Regions from separate parts of the Lysinibacillus sp. NPDC093210 genome, predicted to be linked through region 1. Evidence: riboswitches for the same ligand, from Rfam matches in the RefSeq annotation. Region 1 holds a riboswitch; each other region holds the start of a gene.
What was found. Region 1 has a riboswitch for thiamine pyrophosphate ahead of thiT (energy-coupled thiamine transporter ThiT). Riboswitches for the same ligand answer to the same signal wherever they lie in the genome.
Positions count from the first base shown of each region.

Region 2: linked by a shared signal. The riboswitch ahead of thiC (phosphomethylpyrimidine synthase ThiC) and the one ahead of thiT (energy-coupled thiamine transporter ThiT) in region 1 are both predicted to bind thiamine pyrophosphate.
Region 3: linked by a shared signal. The riboswitch ahead of ACIP9C_RS13800 (ABC transporter substrate-binding protein) and the one ahead of thiT (energy-coupled thiamine transporter ThiT) in region 1 are both predicted to bind thiamine pyrophosphate.
Region 4: linked by a shared signal. The riboswitch ahead of thiW (energy coupling factor transporter S component ThiW) and the one ahead of thiT (energy-coupled thiamine transporter ThiT) in region 1 are both predicted to bind thiamine pyrophosphate.

Region 1 covers NZ_JBIVOE010000010.1:92,420-96,639, forward strand. The annotation lists gene ACIP9C_RS20060 (AAA family ATPase) at 1-516, shown strand, start outside; gene ACIP9C_RS20065 (hypothetical protein) at 704-826, opposite strand; gene ACIP9C_RS20070 (magnetosome magnetite crystal formation protein family) at 855-1,187, opposite strand; TPP riboswitch at 1,316-1,423, shown strand; gene thiT (energy-coupled thiamine transporter ThiT) at 1,545-2,105, shown strand; gene map (type I methionyl aminopeptidase) at 2,360-3,115, shown strand; gene ACIP9C_RS20085 (hypothetical protein) at 3,163-3,876, opposite strand; gene ACIP9C_RS20090 (polyphosphate kinase 2 family protein) at 4,084-4,220, shown strand, end outside.
Region 2 covers NZ_JBIVOE010000011.1:93,801-98,020, reverse strand. The annotation lists gene ACIP9C_RS20760 (methyl-accepting chemotaxis protein) at 1-143, shown strand, start outside; gene thiC (phosphomethylpyrimidine synthase ThiC) at 388-2,166, opposite strand; TPP riboswitch at 2,316-2,430, opposite strand; gene ACIP9C_RS20750 (AEC family transporter) at 2,478-3,407, opposite strand; gene ACIP9C_RS20745 (methyl-accepting chemotaxis protein) at 3,694-4,220, opposite strand, start outside.
Region 3 covers NZ_JBIVOE010000005.1:105,396-109,615, forward strand. The annotation lists gene ACIP9C_RS13780 (TatD family hydrolase) at 1-214, opposite strand, end outside; gene ACIP9C_RS13785 (ABC transporter ATP-binding protein) at 204-953, opposite strand; gene ACIP9C_RS13790 (ABC transporter permease) at 928-1,701, opposite strand; gene ACIP9C_RS13795 (thiamine-binding protein) at 1,698-1,991, opposite strand; gene ACIP9C_RS13800 (ABC transporter substrate-binding protein) at 1,992-2,987, opposite strand; TPP riboswitch at 3,182-3,293, opposite strand; gene ACIP9C_RS13805 (hypothetical protein) at 3,483-3,893, shown strand; gene parC (DNA topoisomerase IV subunit A) at 4,072-4,220, opposite strand, start outside.
Region 4 covers NZ_JBIVOE010000002.1:589,749-593,968, reverse strand. The annotation lists gene ACIP9C_RS08390 (VWA domain-containing protein) at 1-1,946, shown strand, start outside; gene thiW (energy coupling factor transporter S component ThiW) at 2,006-2,497, opposite strand; TPP riboswitch at 2,718-2,825, opposite strand; gene ACIP9C_RS08380 (MFS transporter) at 2,881-4,077, opposite strand.

The DNA.
Region 1 (4,220 bases):
TTGAATGGTCAAAATCCGAAAAAACTTTCCTTTGAGCGTTATATTCAAATAAATTATTTAGATAAAATCACTGCGGCAGCTAATATTCGTTTAGTCCATTTATCGAATGGACAGTTTGAACTGCGTCGTTCAGATCGGTTAGAGAAACATGCGAAGCAAAGTGGGCTTGGGTTGGATGTCTATGATGCGTATACAGATCAATTAAGAGATGTCAAAACATTATCAGGTGGGGAGAAGTTTAATGCATCACTAAGTCTTGCATTAGGTATGGCCGATGTAATTCAAAGCTTCCAAGGCAATATTCGTATCGAAACAATGTTTATTGACGAGGGCTTCGGTTCATTGGATGAGGAAGCGTTAAATAAAGCAATTGATACGCTAATTGATTTACAAGACTCTGGAAGAATGATTGGTGTTATTTCACATGTGGCCGAGTTAAAGGCTGCTATGCCGGCAGTATTACACGTTGAAAAAACGTTGAGCGGACATAGTACAACCCATTTTGAAGTAAAATAAGTGCCAGTCACTCAAACAATTCTGAATTTTCATAGCACTGCCAGTAGGGTTAGACAAACAAAAGTGCCAGTCACTCAAACAATTTATGCATAACAAAGTAAAAACCCACGAAGTCTCCTGCGGCATACAGAATGCTGCGCCGCAGGAAAGCCAAGTGGGTTTTTACGTTATAGGAGCCTATTGGCTATTATTTTTTGTGTGTCGTTACGTTTGGTGTTGTTCCTTTTTTTGCTGCGACCACTTTTTTGACAATAGGAATAACGATGGGCGCTAATTTTATAGCAGTTTTAACTACCTTCGATACTTTCATGAATACGACAGCTCCTTAGTACAAAATTTTAACGAATAACGCGTACAGCTTGAACAATATTCCAAATGACAATGCCTAATGAAACGAGTAAATAAATACCAAAAGATACAAACCATATGATAATAAATGTATTCCCATTAGACGAAGGATCAAACGTGTTTAATGACATAGTAGAAAATACAAAGACGATAAAGAAAATGATACCAAAGACAAATGGTATTAAATGAGAAATAAGTGCTTTGATGGAGTGTCTCTTGACATCACTATCTTTAGACACAAAATAAACGATTAACGGAACGATAAATGGTGCAAAAAAAATACTGAGATAACTAAAGGCAGATAAAATTTTTTGATTCTCCATAGTAGTCCCTCCTTTTTAATTATTTACGCATAGAAAACTCGAAAGTTTCAAAAAAATTAATGTTGAAAAGGTTGTAATTACAAAAGTGTTTGCGTACAATGAGGGTGTTCAACAAAAAAATAAGATGTAACGACCACAAGGGGAGCTGATGATGTCAGCTGAGACTGGGCACGTAATGCCTTTACTCTTCGAACCTGTAAGTTAACACTTGCGTAGGGATGTGGATAGAAACCGACACTTTTACGATGTGAGGCTCTGTCCTGGCATCGTTTTTTTATGCCGGATTGACATGCATCTCAAAATGATTTCTATTCCTGCTCTTGTATCCTACATCGGAACAAAGGAGAGAATAATAATATGGACAAAAAAAGATTACTCATGCTGGTGGAAATTGCAATTTTCGCAGCGGTAGGACTTGTACTCGATCAAGTTTCCTTTAAAGTATGGGCACAAGGTGGCTCGGTAAGCTTAGTAATGATACCAATCATCTTAATGGCATTTCGTTGGGGCCTCTTTGCTGGGCTAACAACAGGTTTACTGATTGGTGTTATGCAAACGATGTTTAACTCCTACATTGTGCATTGGCTTCAAGGATTACTAGATTACGGGGTAGCATTTACAGTAGTTGGGATAGCGGCAGTAGTACGCGAACCAGTATTTAAAGCGACAACAGCCTTAAACAAAAAGAAAATGGCCCTTTACATTGTAATCGGTACGGTGTTAGCAGGCTTCCTACGTTATTTAGCTCATACGTTTGCAGGTGCGGTATTTTTTGCAGAATATGCAGGCGAGCAAAACGCATGGATTTATTCAATCATTTACAATGGAACATACATGCTTCCAGCAACAATTTTAACAGCAATTGTTGCTGTGCTATTATTTACAGCGGCGCCACAATTAATGCAGCGGAAATCTTAAACACTATAAGAATGTCCTAAAAGTGAAAATAGTATGCTAAGTGTTACTTAGTATGCTATTTTTTTTATAATCTAAGGTCTCCACGTGATTGGGTTGCTATTTTTTAGACGAAGAACTTATAAAAAGGTCTGTTTTTTATTTACAAGGTACTTATGAAATAATGTTAGCATAGAATAATTAAAGCGTTTGGCGTTATGGACATATAAAGTTATGTTATATTAATGAATAGATATTAGATGAAAGGGACGTTAAAAATGATTGTAAAAACGCAAGAAGAAATTGAAGCCTTTAAAAAAATTGGTCGCATTTGTGCAGAAATTCGTGAGGCAATGAAGGCAGCTACAAAACCGGGTGTGACAACACTTGAATTAGATGAAATTGCAGGCAGCATGTTTGCTGAAGCAGGAGCTATTTCTGGTCCTAAAGGTGAATATGATTTCCCAGGATACACTTGTATTAGTGTCAATGAGGAAGTTGCCCACGGTATTCCAGGACAACGTGTTATACAAGAAGGGGATATTGTAAATATTGACGTATCCGGTTCTCTAAATGGCTATTTTGCAGATACTGGTATTTCATTTGTAGTAGGGGCAGGTTACGAGGATAAGGAAAAACTTTGCCGCGTAGCAAAAAGTGCCTTTGATCGCGCTATGACAAAAGTAAAAGCAGGTTCTAAATTAAACCAAATTGGGAAAGCTGTAGAGCGTGAAGCTTATGCAAATGATTTAACTGTTATTATGAATTTAACAGGTCATGGATTAGGTCGTTCATTACATGATGAGCCAAACCATATTTTAAATTATTACGATGCTTGGGATTCAACAATTATGAAAGAAGGTATGGTGCTAGCAGTTGAGCCGTTTATTTCTGCGAAAGCAGAACATATCGTTGAAGCTGGTGATGGCTGGACATTTGTTACACCTGACAAATCATTAGTTGCCCAAATTGAGCATTCTATTATTGTTACAAAAGACAAACCAATCATTTTAACTTCGTTAGATGAAGCATAAAATAGCCAAGTGATAAATAAGGCTAAATGAAAAACCTGCTTACCGATTTATTTTCGGTGAGCAGGTTTTTTTTTGACAAATAGGATACCAACAATTAGGACGCCACATAAAAATAAAGCCGCTGTCGTCACAAGTAATTCATCAAGGTTATTATGGAATGCAATGCCAATATAGGCCCATATAAACACGCTAGGATAAACAATGTCGAAATGATAGTAGCGAATATGTAAGGCGATGGCTACACCAATTGACAGTAAAATAACTGCCCAAAGTGGGTTGCTAAGCCCAAAACCATGCCATTCATAAGATGTTAGCGTAAAACTTGCATTTGTCATCATGATAAATGTAGACCAGGCAAAATAAATTGAAATGGGCAAACGGCCAGTTAAAGCATTATTTGTATGCGGGAAAGTATTGTAAAGGATGAACAAGTACAATACTAAAATTACGGAACAACAGAAAAATACGATGAATAATTCATAATGCCAAAATAAAATAGAGAGCGCCTGTAAAATGCATACATTGCTAAAGAGAACAGTCTGTTTAATAGATGTCTTTTGAAAATTCATAACTAACCAATAAGCAAGTAAAATGTAAATTAATATCCATATCATATAACTAATATTAATAGGTGCAAACATTACGGGAAAACGATTTGAGATTTCTAACGAAGATTGACCATTTATTTTTATGAAATAGGATGAAAAGGTTAGGATGAGCGAGACAATAAAGGTTATTGTCATTAAAATAAACTTAGGCAAGGATTCCTCTCCCTTCGTGTTAAATTGTATAGGGAAAAGACAAATAAGTATATGACTGTCACATAATATCTATTTTATTATAGCGGAAAACCCTTACAATGTATCATATGAATTTGCTTTAAAAAATCTACAATTTACCATTTGAATATGCATCCAAATATTTCTTTAGTACAATAGAAATAACCAATTTGAAGGAGTGGAATTTTTATGGCTCAAAATCTTAAAAATCTTGACCTATCGATTGAACTAGATAAAAAATTATATAAAAAGAAATTAAAAGTACTTCAATACGAAATGTTAAATGCACAGCAATTTTTACTAAACAATAAAATCGGACTTATTCT
Region 2 (4,220 bases), on a different contig from region 1:
AAAATGCGGCACAACAATCCGAATTAATAGCTGCGGCGATTGAAGAGCAAACATCAATCATTCAAGATGTTAACGCTGTTGCAAAATCATTAAGCGATGAGGCAACCACCCTTCAAGAAGAGATAAATAAATTTAAAGTCTAATAGCCAGCAAAAAAATAAAAAGTGTTAGATTGACTGCAATCAATCTAACACTTTTTGCTGTGAACATCGTTGTTCGCCACAGTGGCTGTCTCCGCTCTTCCTACTGTAAGCTGCAACTCTCTTGTGAGCGGTTTGTTGCGTCTTACGTTCTGTGCAGTCACCGCATCCAGTACCGTCAACTATTGCATTCTTGTTCCATTTTCATTACTTAAGTGAAAACTTACTTAAAGGCCTCTGTTCTTTATCATTGATACAGTCTGCTACCAGCATCTTTAAACTCTTTTGCCTTTTCCTGCATCCCTTGATGGATAGCTTCTGTCGTATTTAAATCGTTTTCTTTAGCATAGTTACGAATATCTTGAGAAATTCTCATACTGCAAAACTTAGGACCACACATCGAGCAAAAATGTGCCGTTTTCGCTCCTTCTGCAGGTAATGTTTCATCGTGGTATTCTACAGCTCGTTCTGGATCTAACGATAAATTAAATTGATCTCGCCAACGAAACTCAAAGCGAGCCTTCGAAAGAGCGTCATCTCGCTGCTGTGCACCAGGATGACCTTTAGCTAAATCCGCTGCATGTGCTGCAATTTTATATGTGATAACACCTACACGAACATCTTCTCGATTTGGTAACCCTAAATGTTCCTTCGGTGTTACATAGCACAGCATGGCTGTTCCAAACCAACCAATCATTGCAGCGCCAATAGCAGATGTAATATGATCATAGCCAGGTGCAATATCCGTTGTTAGAGGACCCAATGTATAAAATGGTGCTTCTTTACAAACTTCTAATTGCTTGTCCATATTTTCCTTAATAAGATGCATTGGCACGTGCCCAGGTCCCTCTACCATCACTTGTACATCATGCTTCCAGGCAATTTGCGTTAACTCCCCTAGTGTTTCAAGCTCTGCGAACTGTGCCTCGTCATTGGCATCGGCAATTGAACCAGGACGTAAACCATCCCCTAACGAAAAGGCAACATCATACGTTTTCATAATTTCGCAAATTTCTTCAAAATGAGTATATAAGAAATTTTCTTGGTGATGGAATAGACACCACTGTGCCATAATTGAGCCTCCACGCGATACAATGCCCGTTACACGATTAGCCGTAAGTGGTACATATCGCAGCAACACGCCTGCATGAATCGTGAAGTAGTCAACCCCTTGCTCGGCTTGCTCGATTAGCGTGTCACGATACACCTCCCACGTTAAATCCTCAGCAACGCCATTTACCTTTTCAAGTGCCTGATAAATTGGTACTGTTCCAACAGGCACAGCAGCATTACGAATAATCCATTCGCGGGTTGTATGAATGTGCTTACCAGTAGATAAATCCATAATATTATCAGCACCCCATCGTGTTGCCCATGTCATTTTTTCAACTTCCTCTGCGATGGATGAAGTTACAGCTGAATTTCCAATATTGGCGTTAATTTTTACATGGAAGTTACGGCCGATAATCATCGGTTCCGCCTCCGGATGATTTATATTAGATGGCATTATAGCTCGCCCCTCAGCAATTTCTGCACGTACAAATTCTGGTTTTAAATTTTCACGAATCGCTACAAATTCCATTTCTGGAGTAATAATTCCTTGTCTTGCATAGTGCAGCTGTGTCACATTACGGCCTTTTTTCGCACGTAAAGGTTTGCGAGAAAGCTTTGGAAAAACATTTTCCTTTATGCGCGGGTCATCCACATTACGAAACCCATTATCCTCTGGCTTAATGGTGCGCCCCTCATATTCCTCTACATCGCCCCGTTCTTTCATCCACGCACTACGCAAAGCTGGTAAACCCTTTGTAATATCGACTTTGTAAGTTGGATCCGTATAAGGTCCACTCGTATCATAAACTCGTACAGGCGCATTATTCTCTTCACCAAAGCTACCCGTTGTGGGGCTTAGCTTAATTTCACGCATTGGCACTAATATATCTGGGCGTGATCCTTCTACATATACTTTTTTACTTCCGTCAAAGCTTGTCATAATGTTCATGTTTTTTTCGCTAACTGTTGTCATTTACTATTCCGCTCCCTTTTACGTAAATTATTAAAAGGACCGAATCTAGCCCACTCCAACAAGTAGCATTACAAATAAAAAGCCGAATCCAAAAAAATATTGGATCCGGCTGTACATGTAAGGTTACATTTATCGCAAAGTTCAAGGAGTGCGAAGTTCATTAACTTTCCCACGCTGGTATGAGCCAGATCAGGTCCAAAGGGTCAAGAAACCTCAATGCGTTTCCCTCTCAGCCCGACTCATCAGACTCCCCTAGTTAAGCTATTCAGTTTGATGCTAGTGTAACAGATATTCCTAATAGATGGAAGTCATTAAGTAAATAGAATTTCTGCCATATAAATTACGATTGTTACTGTAATACAGCTAACAATTGTTGAAAAAAGCACTGTTTGTGCAGCCGTTTCTGACCCTAAATCATATTCTAGGGCTAGACTCGAGCTATTACGTGAAGTGGGAAATGCACTCGCAATAAAGAGCGATTGGGCCACAACGCCATCTAAGCCGAGGACAAAAATTATTAGCAATGCAACAGCTGGACCTACTACAAGTCGTGTAAAACAGCTGACAAACACAGTTCTATTGAACATTGATTTAATTTCAAGCTGAGATAGTTGCGCACCGAGCGTAATAAGAGCAACAGCGATAAACCCGTCAGCAACATGGTCAATTGGAATACGGATAAATTGAGGAATGCCAATATTAAAGAAATTCATTGCCACACCTATAATGAGCGCATGAATAATCGGCATTTTCAGGAAGTCCTTCACAATGGCCATACCTGATTTAGTTGAAGAAATTAAATTATATAAACCATATGTATAGGTCGTTACATTTTGAAAAATAACGAGAATAACTTGAATGGCCACCCCAATTGGTTGTGTCACAAAAATCATTTGAGCCACCGGAATACCATAGTTGCCAGAGTTAATGAGTACAACACTATTTTTAAATACTGCTGCCTCTGTTTTCTTTAAGCCTAGCCCCTTCGCTATAAAATGACTAAGCACCATTTGACTCCCAATAAAGAGCACAATAAATAATGCCACTTCACCAAGCACCGATAGTTCCACACTCGTTTCATATAAATTTACAAACACAGCTGCTGGCATAAAACAATATGTAATAAGCTGGGATAGGGCTTTTAAATTAAATTGAAATTTCCTCTGTAAAAACGCCCCAAGTACAAGCAACACCAAAATAGGCGCAACAATTTTAAAGAAAATCATACCGAGATACATCATGGAGGCGCCCCCCTTTCATCTTTCTATAGTAAAACTGTTCCCAAACTGGGTCAATGCCCTTCTCTGCTCTACCGTTTACATAAAAAGAGACTGTCCTTTTCCAAGGACAGTCTCAACGTGTCTACAAAAGGCATCAAGAAGTTTTACCAGCGATTTCTCAAAGGTTATCGGCGATTTCCGAGGGTTTACTGGCGATTCAGCCTGGTTTATCGGCGATTCTTCCAAGTTTTATGGCGATTCCTGAAATCTACGACAATATAATTAGCCTTAAAATGCACCAGCTTAATTATGCAAGTTTAAATCGATTCACGACTTCTTGTAGCTCTTTAGAAATTTGGTTCATATTATTAATTGATTCTGCAACCTTTTGCATTTCTGCCTGTTGATCCACAGCAGATGCACTTACTTGTTCAGCAGAAGCTGCAGTTTCCTCTGAAACGGCAGAAATACTTTGAATCGCTGTAACTGCCTGATCTTTTTGCTCTAACATTTGTGAAAGATTTGACAATAGGTCATTAATTGCCGTTGCAATAGAATGAGAAAGCTCATTATTATTTTTAAAAGCTTGCTCTGTATTTTGCACTGATTCATTTTGAGCTTGCATCAAATCTGCATTTGAAGCAATAACAGACACTGTTTGCTTCGCGTCTTCTAGAATGCTAGTCACTGTTTTCTTAATAACTTCTGTTTCGTTTTTAGACTGTTCCGCTAGTTTACGAACTTCTTCCGCTACTACTGCAAAGCCTTTCCCATGCTCTCCTGCACGAGCAGCCTCAATACTTGCATTTAACGCTAGTAGGTTGGTTTGCTCCG
Region 3 (4,220 bases), on a different contig from region 1:
ATAAGGCTTGTCTGTCCTTATCATTAGGTAAAGATTGTTCAGGATGAAAACCATAGGCTGCCTTTACCTTATCGTATGATTTCGTTAACTTCAGCGTTTTCTTACTAGATTGCAAGTCCATACTCACCGCAATGACATATTGTGCTTCTTCAAGTAGCCGAGGCACTTCTTCTTCCTTATACTGATCTAAATGGATATGTGCATCAATCAACATATGCATCGTCCTTTTCTTCTTTTAAGTAATGGAAAAGTTGTTGTTTTAATTGTGTAAACTGTGCACAATGACGAATTTCCTCGGATCGTGGTCGTGCAAACGGAACAATTATTTCCTCCTTGATTGTAGCTGGACGTTTTGTTAGTACAATAATGCGATCTGCTAAAAATAACGCCTCTTCAATACTATGTGTAACAAACAAGATTGATTTTTTATGTTCCTCCCAAATGGATAACAGCCATGCCTGCATTTCTAATCTTGTAAACTCATCCAGCGCTGAAAACGGCTCATCTAGGCATAAGATTGGTTTCTCACTGACGATAGCTCGCAGAAATGATACACGTTGCTGCATGCCCCCTGATAAAGCATGAGGATAAGCATTTTCAAAAGAGGATAGGCCAACCTTTTCTAGCCATTTTCTTGCAAGTTCTATATTAGGTCGCTGCTGCAATTCTTCTACGATTGTGACATTTTCCAAAATTGTCCGCCATGGTAATAAGCAAGGTTGCTGTGGCATGTAACCAATAGTGCCTGTTTTTTGCTGAATGTCGTCTCCATTTAACAAAATAGCACCATGATTCAAAGGCGTTATTCCTCCTATTAATTGAAAGAGAGTGCTTTTACCACTACCAGAGGGACCAATGATCGCCACAAATTCGCCTTCCTTAACGGTAAAAGATAAGTTTTTAACTACTTCAAGCGAGCCAAAGGATTTAGAAATGTCTTGAATGTTCAGCATGTGATCCCCTCCCCTTTACAACAAGCTTTTCAACAAAACGAATAACACTAAATAGCAATAAACTTAACAAAACTATCGCAAATATCGCCACAAATACACGATCCGTACGAAACGATGATTGAGCAAGTGTCATATAGACACCAATCCCCTTTTTCGCTCCAAGCCATTCTGCGATGACAGCTCCCATCACACTATAAGTCGCTGCAATTTTAATACCAGAAAATATAGAAGGATAAGCAAAAGGCCATTCTAATTTCCAAAATGTTTGACCTTTTGTTGCACCAATCATTGAAAAATAATGCTTAAGCTCAGCTGATGTTTGACGAAATCCATCCATTGCCGCAATAACGATCGGAAAAAAGCAAACGAGACAAATAATAATCAGCTTCGGTAACAGCCCGAAACCAAACCAAATAATTAATAAAGGTGCAAGGACTAGGACAGGCACATTTTGTGACACAATTAAAATCGGATACACAAATGCCCTTACCGTCGCTGAGCGGTGTAATAATATCGCAACACTCAAGCCGAAAAATATACCAATAGCAAGGCCAAGTACCGCTAGCTGTATAGTGGCGAACACATGGGGCATAAACGTTTCATAAGAGTGAACACCCTCAGTAACGATGGCACTCGGTGCTGGTAATAGCCAATGTGGGATGTCAGCCAAACGGATAATGATTTCCCAAATAACTAACAGGAAGGCGATAAAAATAATCGACCTTCCTTTCGTTACTACCTGTTTCATCCTCGATACTTCTCCGTCAACGTCCCCATTGTAATGCCAGTTGGCTGATATAAAATTTTTACTTGCGTAATAACATTAATGGCACCCAATTCAATCATTTTTTTATTCATCTTTTCAATAATTTGCAGTAAGGTAGACAGTTCACCTTCCATAGTCGTTTCTAGTGGCTGCACTTCATAGCGCACACCTGAAGCATCGATAATCGCAATCGCCGCATCAACGAAAGGAATTACATCCTCGTATTTTTCTGTTTTAGGTATAATTTGTACACTAATTAATGAATTAGCCATTTATTTTGCTCCTTTCTCTGGTAAGAAATCATTTGTAAAAGCTTGATCTGCATGGAATTCGCCTTCTAAAACGTTGTTCTTTGTCATCCATTCCGCATAGTTTTCCCAAACTGCTAATTTTTGTTCGCCCCATTGCGCTGCATCATCTTGATATTTGTTTGCTAACCATTCCTGACTTTTATGCACAAGTGCTTTATCTAAGTCAGGTACCGCTTCAAGCAATATATCAGCCGCTTCACTAGGATGTTCAATCGCATACTCATAACCTTTTGTAGTAGCTGCAACAAATGCCTTTACCACATCAGGATTATCCTTAATCATCTTTTCATTCGTTGCAAGTACAGGTGTATAATAATCGAGTTGCTCACTATAGTCTGTTAAATACTGCATATTTAATTTTTCTCCACGAAGCTCCGCCTCAATACCTGTCCAAGCATAATAGATCCATGCAAAATCAATATCCTTCTGCATCATTGTGAAAAAGTCTAAATCTCCAGCATTAACGATATCTAATTTCTTAATGTCGGCATGTTCTTTTTGCATAAGAGATTGTAAAACAGCTTGTTCAACTGGGGAACCCCAGCCACCATATGTTTTTCCTTCATAATCCTTTGGTGACGTAATACCTTTTGAAGCATCTGATGCAAAGCCAGATGTATTATGCTGAATAATTGCGGCAATCGATACTAGCGGTACATCCTGTACACGTGCTTGGGTAATACCTTCCTGATAGCTTACGCCAAACTGCGCTTTGCCCGATGCAACAAGCTGATCTGCACCAGCATCACCAGGTAAGATAATGTCTACGTCTAAACCTTGCTCCTCAAAGTAGCCGAGCTTTTTCGCAACATAAAGTCCTGTATGATTTGTATTAGGTGTCCAGTCCAGTACAACGGATACCTTTTTCAATGTGCTTGTTTCCTCTTTGTCCTCTTTTTCGCTACAACCAACTAATGTTAATAATGCAGCAACAAGAACGAAAAACCACTTTTTCATGCTGTGTCCTCCAAGTCTAGTAGTTTGAAAGTGTTCATGATTGAATGTTTTCACCAGAAAAAGGTATTCTAAGGCCATTTGCATCGCTTATGATAGATTACTCCTAGTTATAGGCGGAATAATGAATCCTAAACAAAAAACGCCTAGGAATTATCCCAGACGTTTGCAAACGGTATCAAAAAATAGTATACGAATATTTTTGAATAGATGTTCCCTACGCTGGTACGAGCCAAATCAGGTTCAAAGGGTCAGCATCTAAATGGACGCAATCTCAGCTGGCAACTTCCAGCCCCCCTACATTCTTAACTTATGAACTTTTCGTTGATTATTATACCCATATCTATCGTAAAATGACAAGCTAGTAATTTCAAACGCGATAAAATTTAAGTTGTTATTAAAAGATTATTGTAATTACTACCAAAACTTATCCGAAAAAATGTAACTATTTGTATTTTAATAAGTCTACTAGAAAAAAAGAGACTTTGAGGTGGTCATTTGAAAAAATCGTTTTTCTTAAAATTATTAGTAATTCTATTTGGACTTTCTGCCTGTACTGATGAAAATATTAGTGGAAATACACAATTATTAGAGGCGTTTTATAAAGACGCGAAAATTGTAAATGTAGATAAAGTTATCATACAGGATGGTTCAACTGGAGCTTCTAAAACGATTACTAAGCAAGCTGACATCAATGAATTTCTAGCTTTAATTAAAGAAATAATATTTACGCCTCAAGATAATCAAGAAGAACGTGTCGGCTGGCGGTATAGTATTACGCTTTTGGATGGTAAAAAGGAATTTAAATTTACTTTACATCACATTGACAATATCTATTACGATTCAAAACCGGATATTTATCCAATTGTAAATAACTATTACAAACAGTTAGAAATTGTTGAAGAATAGAAGCCTTACTAACGACCTATGATTATAGAGGTCTTTTTTTCTGTTATTGAAAATGACTCAACAGTTTTTTTATGTTTTCAAGTGCTAACATTTCTCCTTTTTCAAACTAGTTGAAAGCAATAAAACTACCATTAAAAAAAGCCCAGTTCTTATGATAGAACATGGGCAAAGTAGTTTGTTACTCTTCTTTTTTCCTTTTAACTACATGTGAAATGGCACCATCTGTAGCGATATCGACTTTGAAGGAGCCGTTTGAATGACGATCAGCGCGTGTTAACCCTTTGACATCAATGATTTCTTGCACGCCCTTATCCGTTTCAACAATAA
Region 4 (4,220 bases), on a different contig from region 1:
CGGAAGTAAATGCAACAGCTCCAGGACAAGGGGAACTATTACTGTACGAAAATGACGAACTCATTCATCGCGAGTCTGTGGAACTTGCACAAGGTTCAAATGTTTTCACATATAAACATACGGCAACTGCAGAGGGGCTTGTAAAATATGAGGCACACGTGCAAGTTGGACAGGATGCGATTTTTGAAAATAATAAATTAACAAGTATTACAATGGTGCAAAGTGAGCCACATTTACTCATTGTTAATGGCTACGATACGGCATCACCAATTGCTGCAGCTCTAGGGGCGAATTCAATCTCCTATGATGTGATAGATGCAGCAAGCTTGCCAAATGAACTATCTAGCTATTTGCAATATAACGCTATTATCTTCGATAATGTACCTGGACACTTAGTCGGTGAAGCGAAGATGAGTGTTATTGAGCAGGCAGTCAAAAACTTTGGTGTTGGCTTTACAATGGTCGGTGGTGAAAATAGCTTCGGCTTGGGTGGCTATTTTAAAACTCCAATTGAAACATTATTACCTGTTGAGATGGAGATAAAGGGTAAAGAGCAATTGCCATCGCTAGGACTTGTCATCGTACTTGACCGTTCAGGAAGTATGTATGGCTCAAAATTAGAGCTAGCGAAAGAGGCGGCCGCGCGATCAGTTGAAATGTTACGCGATGAGGATTCGCTTGGGTTTATTGCCTTTGATGATCGACCTTGGGAAATCATTGAAACTGGACCGCTTGGTAATAAAGAGGAAGCAGTCGATACGATTTTATCGGTGACTCCTGGTGGTGGTACGGAAATATATAGCTCACTTGCAGCAGCATATGATAGTTTGGCAGATTTAAAATTGCAGAGGAAGCATATTATTTTATTAACTGATGGACAGTCGCAATCAGGCAATTATGAGGATTTAATTGAAAATGGTAAGGAACAAGGAATTACACTTTCTACAGTGGCGATTGGACAAGATGCAGATGGCAACTTACTACAGTCATTAAGTGAAATGGGTAGTGGTCGTTTCTATGATGTCATTGATGAACAAACAATTCCTTCAATTTTATCACGTGAGACAGCAATGATTTCACGTACTTATATAGAAGACAATCCATTTTACCCTACAATTTATAATGCAGCTGGATGGAATGCACTCTTTGCAAATGGTGTGCCACAAATGAATGCATATATTGGTACGACAGCGAAGCAGGGAGCTGCTGTGATAGCTGAAAGCGAGAAGGAAGACCCTGTATTGGCACAATGGCAATATGGACTTGGTAAAACTTTTGCTTTCACATCAGATTCGACAGGGAAATGGGCTGGTGACTGGGCAAGGTGGCAAGAATGGGGATCATTTTGGCAAACTATCATTTCGCAAATGCTACCAAGTTATAATGATGTAGCCTATGATGTACGTCTTGATACAGATGGCTCATTTATCATCACGGACCCGACAAATGAAGCTGCATTTTTAGATATTGTCGCTGTCGATGAATCTGGCGAGGAGCTTGATTTGCAGCTTGAAACGATTTCTGCCTCGCAAGTACGTGCAGTTGTCAAAGCTAAACCAGGGTTGATTTTTTTCCGTATTGCTGACGAAGAGCAGGCCATTTACCAGGCTGGTCTAAGCGTACCGTACAGTGCAGAATATGAATTACGTCCCGTGAATGAAACACTTGTTGAGCAACTAACGATGCAAACTGGTGGCTCTGTCTTGAAAGAACCACAAGACGTGTTCCGTAAGTTCACTAACAAAGGAGCAGAGCGCCAAAATATTGCAACATGGTTACTATTAACAGGGATGCTATTATTCTTCGTAGATATTACGATTCGACGCTTTGGATGGAGCTTCATACCAAGGCATAAGCAAAAAGAAAAGTCTATAGAAGAAGCAACCGTACAGGCGGAGGACACGAACGTTGCACAGTTATTAAAAGGAATGAAAAAACGCTCTTAATCAAAAAGACGATGGCACATTGCTCAAAGCATGTGCCATCGTCTTTTTTATAAACAAAGCTATTTCGTAAAAAGAATATGCGATGCGGTTTTCCGTAGATTGCTAGCAATCAAAATACCAAGAAATGCCCCAATTAAACTAGATGTCAAAAATGCAGGCATAAAAAATAAAGCACCTACAGATGTTCCCATTAATAATTGCGCATATGGTACAGCGACTAATGAGGCAAGGATACCTGTGCCAAATACTTCACCAACACCAGCTAGCCAGTTGTTGCGACTGTATTTATAAGCAAAAGCTGCACATGCTGCCCCGATGACACTGCCTGGAATCGCCAAAAGAGAGCCTGTACCTGTTAATATACGAATCAATGCTGTAACTATAGCAACGATGATAGAAGGCATAGGACCTAATAAAATGGCACAGATGACATTGATCGCATGTTGTACAGGATAAGCACGAGCAATGCCAGTTGGAATGGAGACAAAAATAGAGCCTGCTACTGCAATAGCTACTAATAAAGCCATAGTAGTTAGTTTTCGAATAGACATGATAGTTACTCCTTTTAGTTTTGTGGGATGAATCGCCGATAGAACAAAGTGAACCGCCGGTGAAATGCTAGAAATCGCCGATAGGCATCCCGAAATCGCCGATAAAACCGGACAAATCGCCGGTAGTCCTCGCAAAATCGCCGTTAGCACTGTCTAATGAATACAAAAAAGCCGCTCCCTTGTACGAAAGGAAGCGGCCTTGCAATTTAAAATTACACGAAAGCAAGCGTCGCCACTTCCCTCCGCTAGTATGAACTAGATCAGGTTCAAAGGGTTCGTATATGAGTATATACGTCTCAGCCTTGTAAAGACTCCCCTAGTGGTGTTAAACGATTTAATTTTTCGATAATAAATGTACCATATTACAAATAATTGTCAATGGACTAATTTGAATCAGGTTGCATAAGATGCGGCGCCTTTTTCAATGTCCAAATGAGCGCTAGTAAGAAGCATGTCATTAAAATAATTGCCCCAAATATATACGGACTGTTCATATTCCAATCGAATAAAAGACCCGCAAGTGCAGGACCAATCATATTTCCAAGACTCATATAGGCATTGGTAAGTCCAGCCGCTAAACCTTGTTCATTGCCAGCAAGTTTAGAAATCAGTGTGTTGACGGCTGGGCGAATAAGTGTTGTTGCCGTTGAGAAAATCGTTGCGACAACTAAAATAAGTGCAAAGCCAGAAACAAATAATATTAGGAAAATAGCTACAGCAGCAATAAATAAATTGACTAATACAACTTTCATTTCCCCAAAGCGCTTAAAGAGTGGTGTGATGATGAACATCTGCACCACAACACCAAATGCACCACCTACAGTTAAAATTATCGCAATATCGGTAGGTGTATAGTTAAATTTGTCTGTCACAAATAATGATAATGTCGTTTGGAAATTGGCGATGCCGAACGAGAACACTAGCATAATAATCAACATGACAAAGTATGGCATTTGGACTGAACGTGCCATCTGCCTCACAAGATTATCTTGCTTTTGTGCTTTCTGAGCTGCACTTGGTTTTGTAGAAGGTAATAACAACAATGAAAGGATAGAGGCAATAATAGCTGCTCCTCCAGCCATAAAGAATGGGAAATGCAAACTAACTTTAGATAAGAATCCACCAATACCTGGTCCAATCATAAAACCAAGAGACATTGCGGCACCTAACATGCCCATTCCTTTACCTCGTTCTTCATACGTTGTGATATCTGCTACAAACGCCATAATTGGAGGTGCTACAAAGGCAGAACCTAAACCTCCTAAGAAACGAGCAACAAAAAGCATCCATACGTCTGTAGATAGCCCGAACGATATTTGCCCAATACCAGTTACAATCAGACCAAAAACAATCAAGTTTTTTCGACCATATCGATCCGAAAGATTCCCAGCAATTGGAGAAAAAATGAATTGTGCAAAGGCGAACGTTGCAATTAACATGCCAAGAACTTGTCCTGCTGCACCAAATATGTGTAAATACTTTGGCATAACAGGAATAATAATTCCGATACTCCCCATTGCGATAAACATATTAAACATTAAAATATACAAAGCCGCCTTGTTTGACTTCTGCTGGGTCATTGAATCCCCCCCTTTTTTTTATATTGAAACATTATTCCAGTCTATCATAAAGAAATATTGCTTGGCTATTGGATTATAGTCGTAGATGAATGACCTGATCATTCATCTACGAAGACATTGTTTATCCTCTAAATAATACCGTT